4 regions of the Aminobacter sp. MET-1 genome follow, and region 2 is predicted to be linked to each of the others. Evidence: riboswitches for the same ligand, from Rfam matches in the RefSeq annotation. Region 2 holds a riboswitch; each other region holds the start of a gene.
The links. A riboswitch is a leader RNA that binds a small molecule or an ion and turns the genes downstream of it on or off. The one in region 2 is predicted to bind cobalamin.
Positions count from the first base shown of each region.

Region 1: another riboswitch for cobalamin. It lies ahead of NDO48_RS13435 (ribonucleoside-diphosphate reductase subunit alpha); the one in region 2 lies ahead of NDO48_RS24220 (ABC transporter ATP-binding protein).
Region 3: another riboswitch for cobalamin. It lies ahead of NDO48_RS07315 (CbiX/SirB N-terminal domain-containing protein); the one in region 2 lies ahead of NDO48_RS24220 (ABC transporter ATP-binding protein).
Region 4: another riboswitch for cobalamin. It lies ahead of NDO48_RS13415 (aromatic ring-hydroxylating oxygenase subunit alpha); the one in region 2 lies ahead of NDO48_RS24220 (ABC transporter ATP-binding protein).

Region 1 is NZ_JAMSHL010000008.1:56,811-60,676, forward strand. It holds gene NDO48_RS13435 (ribonucleoside-diphosphate reductase subunit alpha) at 1-1,937, opposite strand, end outside; cobalamin riboswitch at 2,044-2,254, opposite strand; gene NDO48_RS13440 (HNH endonuclease) at 2,662-3,561, shown strand; gene NDO48_RS13445 (OsmC family protein) at 3,672-3,866, shown strand, end outside.
Region 2 is NZ_JAMSHL010000023.1:12,313-16,178, reverse strand. It holds gene NDO48_RS24230 (FecCD family ABC transporter permease) at 1-343, opposite strand, end outside; gene NDO48_RS24225 (ABC transporter substrate-binding protein) at 397-1,341, opposite strand; gene NDO48_RS24220 (ABC transporter ATP-binding protein) at 1,360-2,175, opposite strand; cobalamin riboswitch at 2,283-2,490, opposite strand; gene NDO48_RS24215 (MFS transporter) at 2,523-3,689, opposite strand; gene NDO48_RS24210 (LysR substrate-binding domain-containing protein) at 3,824-3,866, opposite strand, start outside.
Region 3 is NZ_JAMSHL010000004.1:101,329-105,194, forward strand. It holds gene NDO48_RS07305 (response regulator transcription factor) at 1-38, shown strand, start outside; gene NDO48_RS07310 (sensor histidine kinase) at 38-1,390, shown strand; gene NDO48_RS07315 (CbiX/SirB N-terminal domain-containing protein) at 1,424-1,756, opposite strand; cobalamin riboswitch at 1,858-2,049, opposite strand; gene metH (methionine synthase) at 2,093-3,866, opposite strand, start outside.
Region 4 is NZ_JAMSHL010000008.1:51,807-55,672, forward strand. It holds gene NDO48_RS13410 (2Fe-2S iron-sulfur cluster-binding protein) at 1-250, opposite strand, end outside; gene NDO48_RS13415 (aromatic ring-hydroxylating oxygenase subunit alpha) at 256-1,518, opposite strand; cobalamin riboswitch at 1,626-1,836, opposite strand; gene cobF (precorrin-6A synthase (deacetylating)) at 1,911-2,669, opposite strand; gene NDO48_RS13425 (hypothetical protein) at 2,666-2,914, opposite strand; gene NDO48_RS13430 (ribonucleotide-diphosphate reductase subunit beta) at 2,905-3,866, opposite strand, start outside.

The sequences.
Region 1 (3,866 bases), on a different contig from region 2:
GCCTCGGGGATGGTGTAGAAGTTGATGTCGATGACATTGTCGAGCATGCGCATGGCCGTGCTGACGGTCTTGGCCAGGCGTTCGAGGTCAAGGCCCTTGTCTGTCACGTGGTTGGCGAGGTTGACCGAGCCGAGATTGCAGACCGCGACCTCGTCCTTCGACGTGTTGAGCGTGATTTCGGTGCAGAGGTTCGACGAATGCACCACGCCGACATGGCCCTGTGGCGAGCGGATGTTGCAGGGATCCTTGAACGTCACCCAGGGATGCCCTGTCTCGAACAGCATGGTCAGGATCCTGCGCCACAGATCGACGGCACGAACCTTGCGGTGAACCTTGATGCCGCCGCTTGCCGCCTTGGCCTCATAGGCTTCGTAGGCCGTGCGGAACGGTTTGCCGTAGAGGTCGTGCAGGTCGGCGGTCTCGTCCGGCGAGAACAGCGTCCATTCCGCATCCGCCTCGACGCGCTCCATGAACAGGTCGGGCACCCACTTGGCGGTGTTCATGTCATGGGTGCGGCGACGGTCGTCGCCTGTGTTCTTCCTGAGGTCGAGGAACTCCTCGATGTCGATGTGCCAGGTCTCCAGATAGGCGCAGACCGCACCCTTGCGCTTGCCGCCCTGGTTGACGGCGATGGCCGTGTCGTTGGCAACCTTGAGGAAGGGCACGACGCCCTGGCTCTCGCCATTGGTGCCTTTGATGTGGGCGCCGAGGCCGCGCACCGGGGTCCAGTCATTGCCGAGTCCGCCGGAATATTTGGCGAGCAGGGCGTTGTCCTTGATGCCCTTGAAAATCGCGTCGAGATCGTCGCCGATGGTGGTGAGGAAGCAGGACGACAGCTGAGGCCTGAGCGTGCCCGAGTTGAACAGGGTAGGGGTCGAGGCCATGAAGTCGAAGGAGGACAGAAGGTCGTAGAATTCGATTGCCTTGGCATCGCGGTCGATCTCCCTGATCGCCAGCCCCATGGCGACGCGCATGAAGAAAGCCTGCGGCAGCTCGATACGCTTGCCCCTGGTGTACAGGAAGTAGCGGTCGTAAAGCGTCTGCAGGCCCAGGTACTGGAACAGCAGGTCACGCTCGGGCTTGAGGGCTGCGCCCAGCCGGACGAGATCGAAACGGCCGAGCTCAGGGTCGATCAGATGGGCCTCGATGCCGGCGGCCACGAACTCACCGAAGTAGGAGGGATAGCGCTCGGCCATCTGGTCCTGCGTAGCCTGCTCGGGGCGGCCGGACACGAAGCTCAGCGCCTCGCGCCGCAGGCGATCCAGCAGCAGCCGCGCCGAGACGAAGGCGTAGTTCGGTTCCTGCTCGACCAGAGTGCGCGCTGCGAGGATCGGTGCCAGCGACAGTTCGTCCAGCGTGATGCCATCATAGAGATTGCGCCGAGCCTCGGTGAGAATGGGCGCTGCCGCTACCGCCTCCAGTCCCTGGCAGGCGTCCTCGACGATGTGCGACAGCCTGATATCGTCGAGCGGGGTAAGAGTTCCGTCGTCGAGCCGGACCTGAAGCGAGGGAGAGGGCAGCGCCGCGATCTCCTTCTCGGCCTGCCGCTCCTTGGCGCGCTCTTCTCGATAGAGCACATAGGCGCGGGCCACCTTGTGATGACCGCCGCGCATCAATGCGAGCTCTACCTGATCCTGCACGTCCTCGATGTGGAAGGTGCGGCCTTCGCCGACCCGGCGCGCCAGCGCAGTCGACACCTGCTCGGTGAGTTCCTCTACCACGTCATGGACACGGCGCGATCCGGCGGCAACCGAGCCTTCGACTGCAAGAAAGGCCTTGGTCAGCGCCACGGTGATCTTGGTCGGATCGAAGGGCGTGACTCCGCCATTGCGGCGGATGACGCGATAGGCAGGTTCTGCCACCGTCGTGTCTTTTCTAGGATTGGAAACAGGGATCGCAGCGATCCCGTTGGAGGTCTGTGTCGAAGTCGCCGGCATCTCTATCCCCGTGGCGTTGCGGACGGGGCTTGCCGGGAACGCTGCTGGACGCAAAATGCCATCGGCCATGCGACTGCAAGCGCACCGCCGGGACACCCCGCCCGAGGTTCGATCAATCCGTCACGGCAGGTCTCCTGGCTCGCAGGTCATTACTTACGTCGGCCTTCCCGATGCGATCGCATCAGTGGCGTTATTCGACGCAAGCTCACTGCTTACAGTTGCGGGGGCAGCGTCGGCATTCCCTTTCGAGGCACCGACTTCCCTCTTAGCTCCCGGGCCGAAATCGACTCGGAAGAACCACGACTTGTATATTTAGTGGTCAAATAACGGGGATGGTCAATATGTGGGTGCTGAGGAATTCGTGGATGATGCTCAACGCAATGTCCATCTGGACCGAGAAACGTCCATTGAGCTGGACAAGCAGGCCCCCACGGGGCAACTGGCGCGACCTCTTTGTCGATCGCTTGCCCGGCTACTCTGTTGAACAGGAGCCATGAATCGGCGCTGTCATCTGTGATGTTTGGGGTGTTGTGAAGAGGCTGCAGCTAAAGGTATGCACGACGCCCCTATGCGTTGACCTCGCTGCAGGGCCCCGATGCGCCTGTTATCGGGTAGTTCCGAGCGGCGAAATCGAGATGCCCCTCTGGCTGATCTTTGAGAAAACCTGCGACAATTCGAAGATTTTCAGATCGCAATTCCCGGATGTTCGCGCTACGGAAGGCCTATGGGGTATGGGGTCTTCATTCACAGGTCGGATTCGATCTACGACGATAGTCCGGCGGAGCGCTATCAATTTCCTTCGCAGTACTTCGGCAGAGTTCAAGCCTGCGTCGGTGACTGGATCATTTATTATGAACCTCGCAAGGTGGCTGACACCAAAGGGTATTTTGCTGTTGCCAGGGTCCAGCAGGTCATAAACGATCCAAGTGTTCCAGGTATGTTCTTGGCGATCATCGAGCCTGGCAGCTATCTCGATTTCGCGAGACCGGTGCCGTTCTCCAATGACGCGGGCGTGATTGAGCGCGGTCTCTTGAACGATGCCGGCGCTATCTCGGGGCGAGCGCAATCTGCTGTTCGAGCACTGTCACCGAGCGACTTCGGTCGGATCGTCAGCCTCGGATTGGATCAGGCGGAGCCACTACTTCCGCGCAATGACCCCGAATTGCCTGTCGACGGCTTCGCGGAGGAGCAGACGCCGTTCGTTTTCGAAGAAGCCCGGGAGCGGACGTCATTTCTCAGTTCGCGCATCGTGCGCGATCGCGTTTTCCGGCAGGTGGTGTTGCGCGCCTATGACGAGCGCTGTGCGGTCACCGGACTAAAACTCATCAACGGCGGGGGACGCGCTGAGGTCGAAGCTGCGCATATCCGACCGGTGGAAGCCAGCGGTCCCGATGTCGTGAGCAATGGCATTGCGCTATCCGGCACTGCGCACTGGATGTTTGACAGAGGGCTCATCAGCCTGTCGGATGAGCTTGAGATCCTGATTTCCCGACAAGCGAACGACGCCGATGGCATTCGCGGGATTATCAATCGTACCGGGCGAGCGCTTGTGCCGATGCGCGGGTCGGATCGGCCTCATCCGCACTTTCTGCGATGGCACAGAGAAAACTGCTTCAAGCACTGAGCGTACGAGTAACCGCTCTGTGCCTTGCGCATCGATATCCGCCGCGCTAGCTGACGATAGAGTCTGTGGTTGTTGCCTGCTGGCATTTTTTGATTGGGAAGGACGTCTTCGTGAAAGCACGTGTGAAATGGGTCGAGGATCGCACCTTCGTCGGCGAGTCCGGCAGCGGACATAAGCTGGTTCTCGGCACCTCGCATGGCACGGAAGGCCGGACGCCGGGCCCGAGCCCGATGGAACTGGTGCTGCTCGGCACTGGCGGCTGCTCGGCCTATGACGTCGTCCATATCCTTGAAAAAGGCCGCGAG
Region 2 (3,866 bases):
TGCCGACATGGATCAGCGCCATGATGGCGCCGAAGGCCGCGCCCGACGAAATGCCCAGCAGATGCGGGTCGGCAAGCGGGTTGCGCGTCACCGATTGCAGTGCCGCTCCGACCAGTGCCAGCGATGCGCCGACGACAGCTCCCAGGATGACGCGCGGCGCGCGCACGTCCCAGACGATGTTTTCGCGGCCGCTCGACCAGACCACCTCGACGCTGCCAGGCATCAGCTTGTTGGCGATCACGCCCCACACGGTCTCGAGCGGAATCGCCACCGGGCCGACGCCGACGGCGATGACCATGGCGATGACGAGCACGACCACCAGCCCCGGGATCAGGGCCGGCATGGCATGGATCAGGACATGTCGCGGCCCTACGACGAGGTGGCGGTGCGACACGGTCAGCCGGCCCGCATCGCGGCGGCCAGTCGCTTGATCGCTGCGATGTTGCGCGGTCCCGGCGTCGCCTCGTTGTATTCGAGCACGAAGAAGCGGTTGTTCTTCACCGCTGCGATGTCCTTGAAGGCCGGGTTGGTGCGCATGAACTCGATCTTCTGCTCTGCGGTCACTTCGCCATAGTTGACGATCACCACCATGTCGGGGTTGCGCTCGATGACAGGCTCCCAGCCGATCTCGGCCCAGCTCGACTCGACGTCGTCGGCGATGTTCCTGCCGCCGGCAGCCTCGATGATTGCCGTCGGCATGGCGTAACGACCGGCGGTAAAGGGCTTCTGCTCACCGGAATCGTAGAGGAACACGTTCACCGGCTTGTCGAGCTTGGGCAGCGTCGCCTGGAAGTTGGCGAGCTCCTTCTCGTAGCCGGATACCAGCGCATCGGCCTTCTCGCGCACGCCGAAGATCGCGCCGAGATTGAGCAGGTCGGCATACATGTCCTGAAGCGATGACTTGTCCTTCTTCATGATGTGGATGCAGCTCTCGGTCAGCTCGTAGACCGCGATGTTGAAGGGCGCGAGCGTCTCGGGGGTCACGTCGCCGCCAACCTTCATGCCGTAATTCCAGCCGGCGAAGAACAGATCGGTGTCGACGCCGAGCAGCACTTCCTTGGTGACGTATTTCGGCGCGAGCTCGGGCAGTTCGCCCACACCCTTGCGCAGGTTTTCGTCCAGCGTCTTCCAGCCCGATATGCCGGAATAGCCGACCATGCGGTCGGCGAGGCCGAGCGCCAGCATCATTTCGGTCAGGTTGACGTCGTGCGAGACGGCGCGCTTGGGCGCGGCTTCGAAGGTCACGTCGCGGTTGCAGCTCTTGACGGTGACGGGGAAGCCGCTGGCCATTGAGGAGGCGCAGGTGGCGAACAGGGCGGCGGCGATGAGGGGCAGGCGCATTGGGGCTCCTTTGGTTTGTCAGCGTTCGAGATGGAAGGAAAAGCGCGGGCGGCCGGTGACGGGATGGTCGTCGAGGGTGGCGCCGACGGCAAAGCTCCGGCGGATGCGCTCGGGCGTCAGGATCTCGGCAGGTTTGCCGCAGGCGACCGCGTGGCCGCCATCCATCACCAGCACGCGGTCGGCATGGGCGGAGGCGAGCGCCAGATCGTGCAGCGAGACGATGACGGTGCAGCCGAGAGTGCCGAGCAGTTCCAGCACCTCGAGCTGGTGGCGGATGTCCAAATGGTTGGTCGGCTCGTCGAGGATCAGAAGATCGGGCCGCTGCACCAGCGCACGGGCAATCATGACGCGCTGCTTTTCGCCGCCGGACAGCGAGTTGAAATCGCGCGCAGCAAGGGCGGTCAGGCTGAGCAGGGCAAGAGCGGCCTCGACTTTTTCGTAGTCGTCACCGTTGGTGCCGAAGCCGGCCGCATGCGGTGTCAGGCCAAGCTCGACGATCTCGGCGACCGTCAGGCCGAAGTCGGAGGCGCTTTCCTGCAGCACGGTTGCGATGCGGCGGGCGCAATCGCGCGGCCTCATTTTCCAGATGTCGGCGCCGTCGAGCCGGACAGTGCCCGTAACCGGCTTGTGGTAGCGGTAGAGGCAGCGCAGCAGGCTCGACTTGCCGGCGCCATTGGGGCCGACGATGGCCAGCAACTCGCCAGGCGCGACCGACAACGTCACCGGTTCGAGGATGGGCCTGGAAGCGCGCGGCCCCCAGCTTACGCCGTCGAGTTCGAGAAGTGCCGGGGTCGAGCCGACAAGGCGGCTAGCGGCGTGGACGCGATCGAGCATGCCCTGTCTCCGCGATCAGGCGGAGCAGGCAGAACGATCCGGTCAGCGCGCCGGTACCGAAAAGGGCAGTCGCAACCATCATCATCTCCGCGGCACACCCCGGCCGGTTGAGTTAATCGGATGATGGCAGGTCTCCTGGCTTGCGGGTGATCGCGCCTCGGAGCCTTCCCGGCCTGACGACCAGTGGCAGTTTTCCGAATTGCTATCCGCTCACAGTTGCGGGGGCAGCCACGGTTTCGCGTCGAGGACGTCTCACCGTGTTCCCATTTAACCTGCCGCCTGGAGACGGCAGGAACCATCACTGTCGTCGCTACAGCAGCGACGGGATGCTGACAATCGCTAAAGCGTCATGCCGCCTGCTGAATTGCGTCACGGCGCTCGATGGCGAAGGAAAACACGGCGACGCCGAAGGCGGAGAGCGCGATGGCGGCGCCGACGAGCGGCAGGTCGGCATAGCTTACGCCCATCGAAATTGCCGCACCGCCGACCCAGGCGCCGGCGGCATTGCCGGCATTGAAGGCGCCCTGGTTGAGGGTGGCGGCGAGGTTCGGCGCTTCGGATGCGGTTTCGACGACGCGCATCTGCATCGGCGGCACGATGACGAAGGTGATGACGCCCCACATGAAGACGAGCAGGATCGCCGCCGGCGCCGAAGTGCTGAGTTCGGCAAAGGCGACGTGGATCGCCGCCATCACCACCAGTGCGCCGATGGCCGTCGGCATCAGCTTCCAGTCTGCCAGCTTGCCGCCGATGATGTTGCCGATAGTCATGCCGCCGCCGAACAAAAGCAGGATCCAGGTGACTGATTCAACCGACAGACCGGTGACGTCGGTCAGGATCGGCTTGATGTAGGTGAAGACGGCAAACAGGCTGCCCGATGCCAAGGCCGAGATGATCATGGCGAGCCAGACCTGCAGCTTGCCCAGCACCTTGACCTCGCCCGCCACGCCGCCCTTGCCGGGAGGGGCGACACCGGCCGGCACCATGAAGGCGATGGCCGCGACCGAGATCAGGCCGATGACGACGACGGCGTAGAAGGTCATGCGCCAGCCGAAGGCCTCGCCGAGCGCGGTGCCGCCGGGCACGCCCAAAATGTTGGCGAGCGTCAGGCCGGCGAACATCAGGGCGATGGCGCTGGCGCGCTTGTTGGCAGGCACAAGGCTTGCCGCCACGACCGAGCCGATGCCGAAGAAGGCACCGTGGCCAAGCGCGGTGATGACGCGCGCCGCCATCAGCGTCCAGTAGGTGGGAGCTACGGCGCAGAGCAGGTTGCCGAGCACGAACAGCATGGCAAGGCCGATCAGCACCGGCTTGCGCGGTAGTTTCGCCGTGCCGATGGCGATGATCGGGGCGCCGATGACGACGCCGAGCGCGTAGCCGGTGACCAGAAGGCCGGCGGCCGGGATCGATACGCCGAGGTCGGCTGCGACCTCAGGCAACAGCCCCATGATCACGAATTCGGTGGTGCCGATGCAAAAGGATGCAACGGCCAGAGCGAGGATCGGCAAGGGCATGGGCGGACTCGGGGGAGCTGAAACGATTTAGGTCTACTTTTTCCTCATGCCGGCCACGGCGCAAGCGATGTTGGTGCATTGCAGCAATGCGTACCGTGCATGGCAGCCATTTGGCGGCAGCAATCCGGCTTAGGTCAGGACTGTTGCGTCAGGTCGCGGCGAAGGAATTCGTAGAGC
Region 3 (3,866 bases), on a different contig from region 2:
TTCGCGGCGTCGGCTATCTGTTGCGCGAGACGCCGTGATGGCAACAAGGCCGCCGTCGCTCAAGTGGCTTCTGGTCAGCCGAATGGTGACGCTGCAGGCGGCCATGATCGCGGCGTTCCTGGTGTTGATCGTCGCTGCACTGTGGGGCACAGGCTATCTCGTCGACGATTATGAGGGCGGCAGCCTCGATGTGCTTGCGGATGCCGTGGTGCGGGACGCCAATGGCAGGCTCGCCCTTGCGCCGACATCGGAACTGGCGCGGCTCAGGACGCATGCACCTGGCCTGTGGTTCGTCATGCGCGACAAGACGGGACACCGCTTGAGCGAAGGCACGATACCACCTGTCTATGCGCCCGTCGCCGGTATCATCGAGCAGCTGAACGACGCGCGGCTGGGCCATCCGCTCGGCGACGAAGCCAAGCCCGACGCGATCGTCAAATGGACCGATACCGCTGCCGGCAAGGTGCAGATCCTGACCGGCACGCAAGGCCGGATGTCCGTCCGGCGTTTGCTTGCGGGTGTCTCGGGTGGGTTCATTTCGGTGATCTTGCCGGTGATCGTTCTCATGGCGCTGGCGACGATGGTTGCCACACCGCTTGTCGTGCGCCGCTCGCTGGCGGGCCTGGGGCAGACGGTGTCGCAGGCCACGCGCATCGAGTTCGACAAGCGCGGTGTGCAGCTGCCGGTGAACGAGGTGCCGGTCGAAATCGGTCCGCTTGTCAGCGCCGTCAATGATGCGCTCCGGCGTCTCGATGCGGGGTACGAGCGCCATCAGCACTTCCTCGCCCAGGCCGCGCATGAATTGCGCACGCCCATCGCCATCCTGAACGCGCGTGTCTCGGCGCTGCCGGCAGGCGCGGACAAGAGGGAGCTGCTCGAGGATGCGGCGCGGCTGACCACGCTCGCCGGGCAGCTGCTCGATCTGCAACGGCTCGACCAGAAGGGGAACCGGTTTGCACCCGTCAATCTCGTCGCCATGGCCAAGCAGGTGGTGTTCGATCTCGGGCCGCTGGCGCTCGCGGCGGGTTACGACATGTCGTTCGAGCCCGAGGTGGAGACAGTTCCGGTAGAGGGTGACCAGACATCGCTCGAACGGGCGCTGACCAATCTGGTGCAAAATGCCATCGATCATGGCGGACGCCAGGGCGTTATCACAGTACGTGTGGGTGCCGCCGGCTTCGTCGAGGTCTGCGACGAGGGGCAGGGCATCGCGGCCGATCAGCGCAAGGCGATCTTCGAACCGTTCAACCGCCTCAAGCCCGATGGGCGCGGCGCCGGGCTGGGACTCAACCTGGTGCGCGAGATCATGGCGCTGCACGGGGGGCAGGTCGCGGTTATAGAGACTGCGAAAGGGGCATGCCTCCGCCTTTCATTTCGATCGAGTGATTAGCCGGCTTTCTGTCGGCGCGCAGTTTCTATGAATCTAGCTGGACTCGGCGGGGAAGGGCGGGCGCAGCGTCTGCCTGCGGCGCAGCGACTTGGTGAGCCAGGCGGTGAAGCTCGGCTCGATGGGCAGCATCAGCGGCAGGATCAGGACGTCGGAGGCGCCGGCTGCCCGCAGCGAGCCAAGGACCTCGCGCAGTGACGGCGTGCCTTGCTCGGTGAAGCCGAAGCTGGCGCCGGCGACGCCGGGCAGCGCGGCTGCAAGGTCGGTAAGTTGCTGCATCTGCTTGTGGGGTGCTGCGGCAAAGGCGGACTTTGCGACGAGCAGCACATGCGGTTGTGGCGCGGAGTTGTTTTCGGTTGAGTTCGACACCTGCAATCCCTGACCAGCCGGAGCGGGAGTGCGGTAACGCAGGCCGAACGGCGCCGGAACGGCAACCGATTCAACCGCGTCCCTGTGGTACACTCCGCCCACGGAACCTCACTTGGTCAGGCAGGTCTCCTGGCTCGCAGGTCGTCGCTTCACCGCCTATCTTCCCGGCTTCATGCCAGTGACGCGGTGGGCAATGTGGCTCGCCGCTTACAGTTGCGGGGCAGCTTCGGCTTCTACGAATTCCCTCTTAGCTCCCGCCCAGAGGCGGGAGAACCATAACCGTGCGGCACGCTATAGTGGCGCGCCGGTCAAGCGCGCAAGCCGCGAAGCCGGCAACTATTCAGCCGCCTCGGAGAAGGCCGTCGGCAGGTAGTTGAGGATCGGCGCCAGCCAGCGCTCTGCTTCCTGGAGCGACATGCCCTTGCGCTCCGCATAGTCCTTGACTTGATCGCGCTCGACCTTGGCGACGCCGAAGTAATAGCTCTCGGGGTGCGACAGATAGAGGCCCGAGACAGACGAGCCGGGCCACATGGCCATGCTTTCGGTCAGGGTCACGCCAGCGGTTTTCTCGGCGTCGAGCAGGCGGAACAGCGTCGTCTTTTCGGTATGGTCGGGTTGGGCCGGATAGCCGGGCGCCGGGCGGATGCCGGCATAAGCCTCGCCGACCAGCTCGTCACTGGTCAGCTTCTCATCCTTGGCATAGCCCCAGAATTCCTTGCGGACGCGCTCATGCAGGCATTCGGCAAAAGCCTCGGCAAAACGGTCGGCCAGCGCCTTGACCAGGATCGAGGAGTAGTCGTCATTGGCGCGCTCGAAGCGCTCGGCGATCGCCACTTCTTCGATGCCCGCCGTCACCACGAAGCCGCCGACATAATCGGCTTTGCCGCTGTCGGATGGAGCGACGAAGTCGGACAGCGCCACATTGGGCCGGCCGTCGCGCTTGGTCAGCTGCTGGCGCAGCGTGAAGAGGGTCGCGAGCTCGCTCTGGCGGGTATCGTCGGCGAACAGCCTGATGTCGTCGCCGATTGTGTTGGCCGGCCAGAAGCCGATCACGGCCTTGGGCGCGAACCATTTCTCGTCGATGACCTTTTTCAGCATCGCCTGGGCGTCTTCGAACAGCTGACGTGCGGCCGCGCCCTGCTTCTCGTCCTCGAGGATCTTGGGATAGCGGCCCTTGAGCTCCCAGGTCTGGAAGAAGGGCGTCCAGTCGATGTAGCGGGCGAGTTCGGCGAGCTCCCAGCTTTCGAACACCTTTGTGCCGAGGAAGCTCGGCTTCGGCGGCGTGTAGCCGGCCCAGTCGACCTTCTGCGCATTGGCGCGAGCGCGGGCCAGCGGCAGGCGCTGCTTCTCGCGCTCGGAGCGCTCATGCGCCTCGGCGACCTTCACATATTCGGCCTGGATGCCCTCGACATAGCCGGCCTTCGCCTCCGGCGAGAGCAGGCTCGACACCACGCCCACGGCGCGGCTGGCGTCGGTGACATAGACAGCCTGGCCGCTGGCATAGCGCGGGTGGATCTTCACTGCCGTGTGGACGCGGCTGGTGGTGGCGCCGCCGATCAGCAGCGGGATGTCGAAACCCTCGCGCTCCATTTCGGCGGCGACATGGGCCATTTCGTCGAGCGAGGGCGTGATGAGGCCGGACAGGCCGATGATGTCGACATTCTGCTCGCGCGCGGTCTGCAGGATCCTGGTCGCCGGCACCATGACGCCGAGGTCGATGATCTCGTAGTTGTTGCAGGCGAGAACGACGCCGACGATGTTCTTGCCGATGTCGTGGACATCGCCCTTCACCGTCGCCATCAGAATCTTTCCCGCGCTCCTGCGGTCGGAGCCTCCATTTGCGGCCTTCTCGGCCTCCATATAGGGCAACAGCACGGCGACCGCCTGCTTCATGACGCGTGCGGATTTCACCACCTGCGGCAGGAACATCTTGCCCGCGCCGAACAGGTCGCCGACGACATTCATGCCGGCCATCAGCGGGCCTTCGATGACATGCAGCGGCCGTTCGGCCTTCTGGCGCGCTTCCTCAGTGTCGGCGTCGATGTATTCGGTGATGCCATTGACGAGTGCGTGCTCGAGGCGTTTTTCGACCGGCCATTCGCGCCAGGCG
Region 4 (3,866 bases), on a different contig from region 2:
CGATGGAGAACGGTCGCGATGGCGACGACGACAGCGTGTAGGTCCGCAAGAGCGGACCGTCCGGTGTCGGCAGTTCCAGCGTCACGAACTGGCCCGGCTTGTAGCGAAACCAGGTCTGTGCATCCGAACGGAAGGCGAAAGTCTTCACATCAGGTGCTTCATCCACCACACCGATCACCTCCAGCACCTGGAGGCGATCATTCCACGGGGTCATCTCGTCGAGGTGGCGATAGAGGGCGGGGTCGCTCATGGCATTCATGACCTACTCCCTCTGGCGACGCTGCGCAGGGCGGGCTTTTGCCCGTCGGCGAGCCGTGGTTCGATGAAGCGCGCATACCAGTCGACGAACTGGATCACGCCGCCTTCGTGATGTTCGGAATATGGCCCGGGCTCATAGGCCGGCGACCTGATGCCGAAGGCGTTCTCCTCGACGATGCGGCGGTCCTCGTCGTTGGTCTCGGTCCAGACATGGGTCAACTCCTTCAAGTCGTAATCGACACCTTCGACCGCGTCCTTATGCACCAGCCATTTGGTGGTGACTGCCGTTTCCGTTGTGCTGATCGGCAATACGCGGAAGGTGACGGCATGATCGCCTAGAACATGGTTCCAGGTCGTCGGATAGTGGTAGAGCAACAGCGTGCCGATGCGGTCGGCCGCGACCTGGTCGGACAGGTTCTTGCGCACGGCACGCCTGCCCGTAGTCGTGTAGCTGACGGCCTTGCCGAGAAGCGGGGCGCGGGTGGCGCGGTATTGTCCTTCGTCGTCTATTCGAAAGCGCGAGGGCAGCCCTGCCGCCTCGCAGTGCGACCAATGCGCAAGCATGTCGGGATCGCTTTCGGCGCCGTTAACCCCGGTGACGGTTGGAGCTTCGGGGAAGGTCTTGCACAGCTCAGGATGGTTGGCCGCGCAGTGATAGCACTCCCTGTTGTTCTCCCAGACCAGCTTCCAGTTGCCCTTCTCGACGATGGTGGCTTCGAAAGCGACCTTGGCATCGACCAGATTGTGGGGAGCGAAGTACGGCTCCATCAGTGACCGGAACGGGCGGAAGTCGGCCGGCTCCTTGGCCAGGCAGATGAAGATGTAGCCACCGACGCTTTCGCAGGCGACGGGCTTCAACCCGAAGTCCTCCTTGTTGAAGTTCTCTGCCATCTGGCGGGCGAAGACCAGCTTGCCGTCGAGGTCGTAGGTCCATTGGTGGTAAGGGCAGACCAGTCGCGCCGACGTTCCTTTTTCCGTGGTGCAGACGCGGCTGCCGCGATGGCGGCAGGAGTTGTGGAAGGCGCGGATTTGACCATCGCGTCCGCGTACGATGACGACTGGATAGTCGCCTATCTGGACGGTGAAGAAGCTTCCGGCTTTGGCGACCTCGCAGTCGTGGCCGACGAACAGCCAGTCTCGATACCAGATCAGTTCGAGGTCGAGCTTGTAGAACTCCGGGTCGATGTAGAAGGGTTGCTGCAGGCTGAAGCCATCGCGCCGTTCGCGGATGAGTTTCAGCATTTCATTGCGCGTGTCCATGTCCGTCCTCGCTAGCGGTACAAGGACTGAACTGGTGGTATGGAGGGGAAGATCGCGCGGGTTCAAATGCCCGGACGCTCTGCCTCTTGACCGCCCACCGCGATCAGTCGGTTGAAAGAATTCGAGGCTGGTTTCCGGGCTCCGAAGCTGTCCTTTGTTGAGGACTGTCCCGACACCTTCCCAGGCATTTGCCCAGTGGTTCTCCCGTCGAGACGTCAAGCTTCGCTACCGTTGCGGGGGCAGCGCCGGGATCTAACCGGCTTCCCAATTATCCCGCAGACCACTTCGCCGGCGGGCACCTTGAACATCTTGATCAGATCACGGAAGCATCGCTGACAAAGCCGCGAAAGCGACATCGGCGGAATGCAAAGACGACAGCGGCCATGTTGCCGTCAGGTGCTTGCTGGCTTCACAAGCACTGCGTCCATGATCCATCCGTTGGCGCGACGCGCTTCGTTGCGGACACGCTCGATGTCGTCGATCACCTCTTTGAGCTTGCCCGAGATGAGAACCTCTTCCGGCATGCCGACATAGGCGCCCCAATAGACATCGAGATCGCCGTCGGCTTGCCGCAACGTCTTCTCGGCATTGAGCATGATGACCACGCTGTCGGCATTGTTGGGAAAACCTTCGCCCATGCTACGCCCGGTCGAGATCAGGATCGAGCGCCCGATGTCGCACAAGGCGACTTTGTGCTGGGCCGCCAGCGCCTGAATGCTGCTGATGCCGGGAAGGACCTCATAGTCGAGTTCGAAATCACCGCGGTCCTTGAGGCGATCGAGGATGCGCATGGTGCTGTCGTAGAGGGTCGGATCGCCCCAGACCAGGAATGCCCCGGTCTGCGACGCGTCCAGTTCCTCCATGACCAGCTTGCCGTATGTCGCCTCGACCTCTTCATGCCAGTCGGACACCAGCTGCTCGTAGTCGTCGCCGGCGCGCCGTTCGGGTGTCTTGAACTCTACGGTTCGGAAGGGGCGGTCCCGCACGTGACGCTCAAGGATCTCACGCCGGACACGGGCAAGCTCCTGCTTGCCGATGCCCTTGTTCGGGATGAAAAACACATCGACCTTGTTCATGGCGTTCACCGCCTGAACGGTGACGAAGTCGGGATTGCCCGCACCGATGCCGATGATCAGCACCTTCCTTCTCATTGGAGCCTCCCGGAAATGTGGGAGACCGCCAGTTCCCGACCGAGTTCGATAAACAGCTCTTTCAAGCGGTTGGGGCCGGGATGCGGGCCGCGATAGCCGTCAAGACGACGGATCTCCATGTTGACCGCAGCTGTCAGGTCGCTGCCGTCAGGCTGCGCCATCAACCAGGCTATCAGGACCTCCTCGGGTTGCGGAAGCGGTTTTGCGGTCCGTGCCGTTTGCCGGCGTCCGAGCGTCAGTCCCATGCCAGCGCTCCGCCGTTCTGGTATTCGATGACGCGGGTCTCGAAGAAGTTCTTTTCCTTCTTGAGATCCATGGCCTCCGACATCCACGGGAACGGATTGTCGGTTTCAGCGAAGACCGGCGCGAGACCGAGCTGGGCGCAGCGGCGGTTGGCGATGAAGTGCATGTACTGCTCGCAGAGCGCAGCATTGAGCCCAAGGAAGCCGCGAGGCATCGTGTCTCGCCCATAGGCTGCCTCGAGGTCTGCCGCATCCTTGACCATGCTGCGGACTTCCTCCTGGAAGGCGCGGGTCCACAGATGCGGGTTCTCCAGCTTGATCTGGTTGATCACGTCGATGCCGAAGTTGAGGTGGATGCTCTCGTCGCGCAGTATGTACTGGTACTGTTCGGCGATGCCGACCATCTTGTTGCGGCGGCCGAGCGACAGGATCTGGGCGAAGCCCGTGTAGAACCACATGCCCTCGAAGATGACGTAGAAGGCGACGAGATCGCGTAGGAATGCCTGGTCGGATTCCGGCGTGCCGGTCCTGAACTCGGGATCATCAAGCGACTGCGTGTGTTTCAGGGCCCATGCGGCCTTGTCGGTGATCGACGTTACCTCGCGGTACATGTTGAACAGCTCGCCCTCATCCAGGGAGAGGCTTTCGACGATGTACTGGAAGGTGTGGGTGTGGATCGCTTCCTCGAAGGCCTGGCGCAGCAGGTACTGGCGGCATTCGGGGTTGGTGAGGTGGCGGTAGATCGCCAGGACGATGTTGTTGGCGACCAGTGACTCCGATGCGGCGAAGAAGCCCAGATTGCGCTTGATCATGCGCCGCTCGTCCTCGGTCAGTCCGTCCTTGGACTTCCACAAGGCGATATCGGCCTGCATCGACACTTCGGTCGGCATCCAGTGATTGTTGCAGCCTGAGAGGTATTTTTCCCAGGCCCAGCGATATTTCAGCGGCAGCAGCT